2 regions of the Fructilactobacillus fructivorans genome follow, and region 1 is predicted to be linked to the other one. Evidence: predicted binding sites of a transcription regulator. Region 1 holds the regulator's gene; the other holds the start of a gene.
What was found. The regulator NrdR, encoded in region 1, represses ribonucleotide reductase genes. The targets are predictions, from matches to a motif close to ACACNATATATNGTGT.

Region 1 (4,440 bases):
AGAAGCAAATTGTTCCTGCTTCTGTTTATTAATCAATGCTTGAGTTGGTCGATAAGAAACATCAATTAGATGATCACTTAAAACTAACGTGGGTTGATAACCCTTCGCAAAGTTTTCATTACCATCTTTTAATTTCTTCTTTTCATTTACAAACTCATACAATTTAGAAGCCGACCGTTTCACTACGTCATCACTAAGCTCTTTTTTATGTTCTTTTAAAAATTGTTTTACGTCCGGATCAGAATAAACAGAATTCATTAATTGTTGGTAATTCTGATTGAGATTTTTCTTTTTCATCAACTCACTCATTTCATCACTAACATTTTTCATGTTTATTCATCTCCTGACTTTTTATTCAATGACTTTAATTTTTCCGAAATTCGTTTCCGTTGTTCATCAGAAAGTTGCTTATCACTTTGCTTTGCTTTTCCTGGCTTTGCCCAATCAGGAAGAGTTTCTCTGACGTTTCCATGTTTTCTATAGTTTCTTTTTCTATTACCTTTACTCTGAACTTGATTTTCCTGATGATGCTTAATGTCATTAATTGCTGCCGCAGCACCATTAATTTTTCTTTGTGACCAATCATTAGCAATGGTATCAATCAAATTTTTATTGATAGTTGGTTTCTCCTCATCAATTAAAATATGATAAACAAGCATGTTAATGGCACCGTTACTTAACGTATTACGGTTAACTAATTCCGATAAAATTCGTTCTTCCGCAGAAGTCGTGAATCCACCCTTCTCATTCTTTAAAGAATCAAGAAAATCAACCGGAGCGGAAGTCTCCGCAATTTGCGCCAACTGTTGTTCTTGAGATGATAAATCTGATTTACCCTTAACCGCTTCAGCAGTTTGGTTAGATCTATCGTTTGAATTCTTAACGTTCATTTGATTTCTTCTTGAAACTAAAATCTTAAACTTTTGGGGATCAAAGCGATTATTAACTAAATTACTAGCTTTTTCAACGTATTGGGCCATCTCGATTTCACTAATTCCGTATAAACGATTGGTGTTACTTAATAACGTTTCATACTTCTTAATGCTCTCGGTTTCAACAAAGGAGTTATCTAAAATATTCAATAATAACTTAAAATCAAATTGATCATTTTGGAGTTTGTCATTGGATTGATCTTCAACTTGACTGGTTTTATCTTTGACCTTTTTAATCACATTGGGTTGGTTATTTACCCGATTATTATTAACGGAAAATACCTGTAAAAAATTATGAGTTTGATCATCTAAATCACTAAAGTCCAATTGTTTCGGTAGCATCTGATCCGATAGTTGTAAATAACGATCTTCGCCCACCATTTCTAATAATAGTAAACTAAGCAAACTATCATTAAAAAACAAATCAGGCTCCAAGGGAGTAACAACATCATACTTGTATAATCCCATTTCATCAGAATGATCCAGGTATGTTTTAAGTAATCCAGTACCTTCAAGCTTCATCAATGCATCCTGAAGTTCCTTGGCATCAATTCCCAAATCAGACATTAATTCAAAGTTAACGTGCCGACTATCATCAACTAACCATAAAAAATTGTATAAAGCATACGCATTTTTCCCAATGATTGGCATGTACAATAAGTCAATATAATGGCGTTCAACGTTACTAATTGGTCGTTTTCGATAAACTTCAAAGTCACTTTTAGGATTAATTCCGTTGATCATTCTTTATTCTTATCCTCGTTATTCTCTTCTTCATCATCCATCAATTCTTTGAGTTTGTTATAAAAGACAGACATATCTTTAAACTGTCGATAAACACTTGCAAAGCGAATATAGGCAATCTCGTCAACCTCTTTTAATCCCTTCATAACACCCTCACCAATTGTCTGGCTTGAAACCTCATGACTACCATCATCAGCGTCATAGGCAATTTTTTCAACTTTATCAACAATGTGATTCATCTGTTCCATAGAAACTGGTCGCTTTTCAGAAGATCTTACGATTCCTCTTAAAATTTTAGAGCGATTGAATTCTTCTCGATCACCATTCTTTTTTACAACTAACAGTGGCGTGGATTCAATGATTTCAAAAGTAGTGAAGCGAAATCCGCATTCTTCGCACTCTCTTCGCCGACGAATACTTTCGCCATCTTTAACACGACGACTTTCTAAAACTTTTGAACCAATATGATGGCATCGTGGACATTGCATTTTTTCACCTTCATTAACTACACATCACTTACTAATGTGTACCAATCTTTAACCAATGATTTCAACTGAGCTGGAGTTCCCGAATTATCAATGCACCAATCCGATAATTGGGACTTAATCGACTGTGACCATTGCGAACCAATCATTTTACTTGCTTGACTAATCGAAACGTTATTTCTTTTCATTAACCGTTTTATTTGAATCATAGGATCACAAGTAATCATAAGATTACCATCCGTCAGGGTTTGAAAACCATTTTCAAAAAGAGTCGGCGCATTTAAAATTACTAAATGACGATCTTGTAACTGATTTAGTTCCTCTTTGACAGTCCGAAAAACAAACGGATTAACGATCTGAACCAATTGCTTCATTTTATCATGATCGGTAAACACCATTTTACCCAAAGCCCTTCGGTTAACTTGGCCATTACTAATTGATGCAGGGCCAAACAATTCGTAAATTTGTTGAATTAAATCATGGTTATTCTGTTCTAATTCATGTGTAATTGCATCTAAATCAAGCGTAGGAATTCCCAGTGCAATTAAATCATCACTGGCTGCCGATTTTCCAGTTGCAATTCCACCCGTTAACCCAATTACTTTACTCACTCAAATCACCATGAACTCTTTGACAGTATGGACAAAAGCTGGTTCCTCTCTGAGCAACTTTGATTTTTTCGATGGGAGTTCCACATCGTTCACATGGTTGTCCCTTCTTACCATAAACATGAAGATGATTTTGAAAGCTACCTTCCTCACCAAAAGCATTTTTATAGGTAAAAACCGTGGTCCCATGACCTTTGATTGCCAACTGAATTTCTTTAATAATATTTTCTCTTAAGGTCTCAATCTCTTGATCACTTAAATAATTAGTAGCTTGTTCGGGATGAATTTTTGACAACCACAGTGTTTCATCAGCATAAATATTTCCAATCCCAGCAATATTAGATTGATCTAACAAAAAAGCTTTGATTTTTCGATGTGATTTATGCAACTGCTTTTTTAAATAGTCAAACGTTAAATCTTCTTCAGTCGGCTCAGGTCCAATTTTATTCAATCCTGACAAGTCATAAACTTGAGAATCCTTAACTAAATTCATTTTACCGAATTTTCTTGTATCGTTATACCGCAATTCACGTTCATCATTTAAATGAAAAACAACGTAAGTGTGTTTTTGGTTCTCAGTTCCCTCAGGAACAACGTCATATTTCCCTTCCATTCGCAAATGAGAAACTAACGTATAATCATCGCTTAAGCGAATTAAAAGATACTTTCCTCTTCGATCAATCTGTAGAATTTCTTTTCCAGCTAACATGTTTTCAAATTCCTTAGCTGGCATATTCAACATTTTTGGATACAAAGCATCCACAGATACAATTGTTGTACCTTGTACAAGATTGGTTAAACCTCTTCTGATTGTTTCAACCTCAGGTAACTCAGGCATCCCTACACCCCATTATTTTTTAATATCATACCAATTTGGACCATAATGACTTTCAACCTTTAATGGTACATCTAAATCAACTGCTGAATCCATAATACTTGGAACTAATTTTTCCAACACTGGAATTTCATCCTTTGGTGCTTCAAAAATTAATTCATCATGAATTTGAAGTAACATCGTAGCTTTTAAACCACGCTTTTTTAATTCCCTTTGCATCCTAATCATCGCAACCTTAACAATATCAGCAGCACTCCCCTGAATTGGGGAATTCATTGCGGTTCTTTCAGCAAATGAACGCTTCTGAAATTGTTTAGAGTTAATGTCTGGCAAATAACGGCGACGCTTCATAATGGTCTCCGCGTAGCCATGATCCTCAGCAAATTTTACACTATCTTCGGTATACTTTTTAACACCTGGATATTCCCTAAAATACTTATCAATGAATTCCTGAGCCCGTTTTCTGGAAATTCCAGTATTTTTAGCCAGTCCATAAGCACTAATCCCATACACAATTCCAAAGTTTACGGCTTTAGCCTGTCTTCTAAGCTCTGAAGTTACATCCTCATTACTTGGTAGTTCAAAAATCCTTCGTGCAGTAGCGGCATGAATATCTTCACCATTTTTAAACGCTTCCTGCATATTCTTATCCCCAGAAATGGCCGCTAAAACTCTTAGTTCAACTTGAGAATAATCAGATGAAAAGAGCTCCCAATCCTTGTGACGTGGAACAAATGCTTCTCTAATTTTGCGTCCTTCCTCAGTTCGAACGGGGATGTTTTGCAAGTTTGGATCAACCGATGATAATCGACCAGTCTGAGTTAACGTTTGCAAAT
Region 2 (4,440 bases), on a different contig from region 1:
ACTCTCATAAGTTACCTTATCATTACTATATGAAAGGGCTTGATCTAAGATACTCAATGCATCCCGCATTCCACCTTCAGCACTTTTAGCGATTACCTTCAGGGCTTTATCATCATAATCGATGTTCTTTTCTGAAAGAATGTATTCCATTCGCTTTAAGATGTCACTAGCTTTAATCCGCTTAAAATCAAACCGCTGTGTCCGTGAAATAATGGTAGCCGGAATCTTTTGTGGTTCAGTGGTCGCTAAAATAAAAATCACGTGTTCTGGTGGTTCTTCTAATGTTTTAAGAAGGGCGTTAAAAGCCCCCGTTGATAACATATGAACTTCATCAATGATATAGACCTTATACTTCCCTTCGGTGGGAGCATACTTGGCCTTATCACGAATATTTCTAATCTCTTCAACTCCGTTATTGGAGGCGGCATCAATTTCAATGACATCGTTAAATGCACCCTTGTTGATAGCTAAACAGGTGGCACATTCGTTACATGGTTCTCCATCTTTTAAGTTAGGACAGTTAACCGCTTTGGCTAAGATTTTAGCTGCCGAAGTCTTTCCTGTTCCTCTGGGACCCGTAAATAAATACGCATGGCTAATCTGATTAGTTATCAATGCGTTTTTTAAAGTTTGAGTAATGACCGGCTGGCCAACAATTTCATCAAATCTTTGTGGACGCCAAGTCCGATACAGTGCTTGATAACTCATGAAATGCTTCCTTTCATTGAAAGTTGGTACCATCAATTATTATATATTGAAAATTGATGAAATGCTAATAACTTTAAACCTCAATTTTTCCAAAAAAAATCTCCCAGTCAAACGACTAGGAGTTTAATTTCTAAAAACGAGAAGCACAAGGCAAAAGATACTTAGTGCTGCTTCCTTCCGGACCTGACACGGTTCGTAAGTCCGCCCTTGCTTCAGGGCCTTACGGCATTAATTATCATAACCGAAAATCCATCAAATGTCTAGAATTATTTCCGATGTTTCCGCTTATCTTTAAAGAATTTTTTCATGATAGCACCTGCTTGAGCGGCTCGCAAACCACTTGAAACCCGAACCTGATGATTTTGTCTGGGATCATTTAAAGTGTGATATAAGCTTTCCACTGCTCCTGCATTTTCATTTTTAGAACCATAAACCAATCTTTTAATTCGAGTGTTAATAATTGCACCCGCACACATCAAACACGGTTCAACGGTCACAAACATTTCACAGTCATTTAACCGCCAACTTTTTAGATTAGCACACGCTTCTTCAATCGCTACGATCTCCGCATGCTCCGTTCCCATTTCAGTGTGTTCACGCAAGTTATGTCCCCTTCCAACAATTTGATCATCTTGGACAATGATTGCTCCAATAGGAACCTCTCCAATGATGGCGGCATGATTGGCTTCAATTAGAGCTTGATCCATAAAATACGCGTCGTTTTTATTCATCAGCGGCAGCCTTTCTACTCTTTAAAAGATAGTATCCCTTATCGCGTTTAACGATTTGAACGTTGCCAAAGATTTGTTTCATAAGCTTCTTAGCGGACGGAGCTCCCTGTTTCTTCTGTAAAACCACCGTTAACGTCCCATCGTCTAGTAAATGATCATACGATCCGGTGATCATCTCATCTACCACTTTTTTCCCAGCACGAACGGGTGGGTTGGTAACGATCCCAGCATATTTTTGGGTGACATTCTGATACCCATCAGAGGCAAAGATGTCAACATTACTGATCTGATTCAACTCAGCATTCTGTTTTGCAAGGGACAAGGCCAGATTGTTAACGTCGACCATGGTAAACTGACGTTCTGGATGAGTTTTAGCTAAGAAGATCCCAATCGGACCATAGCCACATCCCATATCCAGAATCGGCCCTGCAGGCATTTCGTTAATATCAACGTTCTTAATTAAAACTCGTGACCCATAATCAACCGTATTTTTAGAAAACACACCGTTGTCCGTTACAAAACTTAGCGTGGTCTTTAATAAAGAAAAGTTCCAATGTTTTTCCTCATGTTTAACATCAGGATTTGCGGTATAATAAAAATTGTTCAAATTTAACACATCCTAAAAAAATTAATATTTAAAATTACAAGCACTACATATAGCGTCCTTTCATCATCATTTTCACTATATGTAGTGCTTTTATCTGTTGAAAATTCCGATTTTTGAGAGTAAACTCATCAAGTGAACGATATCAAGGAGATGAAACAAAATGAAAAAAATTACTGTATTTACCAAAAATAATTGTATTCAATGCAAGATGACAAAACGTTTTCTTAGTGAACATAACGTTGATTTTGTTGAAAAGAACACATCTGAGAATCCAGAATACGTGGATTATCTAAAGGGTGAGGGATTTCATGCTGTACCAGTTGTTGAAAGTCAATCACTCGATGCATTCAGCGGATTTCAACCTGAACAATTAAAAAAGCTCGTTGGTTAATTGTTGTACTTATAGTATAGTACAAAACCAACATTCACGATATTTTCGCATGACACGATTAAGGGAGAATAGTCTAATATGTCTTTAAAGGATTTGCACGATGTTACGTATTACAAACTAAATAATGAAATTAATATCCCTGTCGATGGCCGGATTCAACTGGAAAAAGATCAGGAAGCACTGAAGGCTTTCTTTAAAGAAAACGTTAATCCGAATACCGTTAAGTTTGATTCGTTAAAAGATCGTTTTAATTACCTAATTAAGCATAACTACATTGAAGAGGGTTTCGTCAATAAGTACCCATTTTCATTCATTGAGAAGTTATACAAGTATTTGGATAGTCAAAATTTTCACTTCAAATCATTCATGGCTGCTTACAAGTTCTATGCTCAATACGCAATGAAAACTGACGACAACTCCATGTACTTAGAAGGCTACATAGATCGGACAGCAATGAACGCATTGTTTCTAGCTAATGGTGACCAAAAATTAGCTATGAATCTAGCTGATGAATTAATTCATCAGCGTTTTCAACCTGCCACCCCTACTTTTTTGAACGCTGGAAAGAAACGTCGGGGTGAGTTGATTTCATGTTTCTTACTTCAGACCACCGATAACATGAATACGATCGGTAGAACCATTAATTCAGCTCTTCAATTATCCAAAATTGGTGGAGGAGTTGGAATTAATCTTTCTAACCTAAGAGCTGCTGGTGATCCCATTAAACACATTCAAGGAGCAGCCAGTGGTGTTCTTCCAGTAATGAAGTTACTAGAAGATAGTTTCACCTATTCCAACCAACTAGGCCAAAGAAACGGTGCTGGGGTTGTTTATCTTAGTGTTTTCCATCCTGACATCATTCAATTCTTGGGAGTTAAAAAGGAAAACGCCGACGAAAAAATCCGAGTAAACACCCTTTCACTTGGTGTGGTTGTGCCAGATAAATTTTATGAGCTCGCTAAAAATGATGATGATATGTACCTATTCAGTCCATATGATGTTGAACGTGAGTATGGAGTTCCCTTCTCATATGTTGATATTTCTAAAGAATACGACAATATGGTCAAGAACAAGAACATTTCTAAGAAAAAGATTCGAGCTCGTGAACTTGAAACCGAAATCGGAAAACTACAACAAGAATCTGGCTATCCATACATTATCAACATTGACACCGTTAACCGTGATAATCCGGTTGACGGCAAGATTGTCATGAGTAATCTGTGTACCGAAATTCTCCAGGTTCAGACACCTTCCATCGTTGACGATGAACAAAACTACGAACAGTTAGGAACCGATGTCTCATGTAATCTGGGCTCTACTAACGTAGTGAACCTCATGGCATCACCAGACTTCGGTAAATCAGTTGAAGCCATGGTGAAAGCTCTAACCTTCGTTACCGATCACTCATCAATTAACGTGGTTCCATCAGTTAAACACGGAAATGAACTAAGTCACTCAATTGGTTTGGGAGCCATGGGTCTTCATTCATATTTTGCTAAAAATCATATGTACTATGGCTCACCTGAGTCCATTGAATTTACCAGTACCTACTTTATGCTTTTAAACTACTGGACCCTGAAGGCTTCTAATCAAATGGCTAAGGATCGCGGAAAAGTTTTCCATAATTTCGAAAAAAGTAAATATGCTGATGGATCTTATTTCGATCAGTACACTACCAAGAGTTGGGCTCCAAAGTCAGATAAAGTAAAATCACTGTTTGATGGCGTCTTTATTCCAACCGAAAAAGACTGGAACGCTTTAAAACAATCAGTCATGGAGTATGGTCTCTACCATCAGAATCGCATGGCCGTAGCTCCTAATGGTTCAACTGCTTACATTGGGGATGCAACAGCAAGTTTGCATCCGATTGTTCAAAAAATTGAAGCACGCCAAGAATCAAAGATTGGAACCATTTACTACCCGGCTCCATACCTTTCAAATGACACCATTCCTTACTATGAATCAGCCTATGACACTGACATGCGTAAAGTAATTGATGTTTA

Region 2: the regulator NrdR is predicted to act here: its motif matches at 2,119-2,134, upstream of nrdH (glutaredoxin-like protein NrdH).

The regions. Positions count from the first base shown of each region.
Region 1 is NZ_JOJZ01000010.1:52,502-56,941, reverse strand. It holds gene dnaI (primosomal protein DnaI) at 1-330, opposite strand, end outside; gene LfDm3_RS02515 (DnaD domain protein) at 333-1,676, opposite strand; gene nrdR (transcriptional regulator NrdR) at 1,673-2,164, opposite strand; gene coaE (dephospho-CoA kinase) at 2,182-2,772, opposite strand; gene mutM (DNA-formamidopyrimidine glycosylase) at 2,765-3,607, opposite strand; gene polA (DNA polymerase I) at 3,620-4,440, opposite strand, start outside.
Region 2 is NZ_JOJZ01000019.1:180,583-185,022, forward strand. It holds gene dnaX (DNA polymerase III subunit gamma/tau) at 1-708, opposite strand, end outside; RNA gene ffs (signal recognition particle sRNA small type) at 841-927, opposite strand; gene LfDm3_RS04650 (nucleoside deaminase) at 975-1,439, opposite strand; gene LfDm3_RS04655 (class I SAM-dependent methyltransferase) at 1,432-2,046, opposite strand; gene nrdH (glutaredoxin-like protein NrdH) at 2,207-2,437, shown strand; gene nrdE (class 1b ribonucleoside-diphosphate reductase subunit alpha) at 2,516-4,440, shown strand, end outside.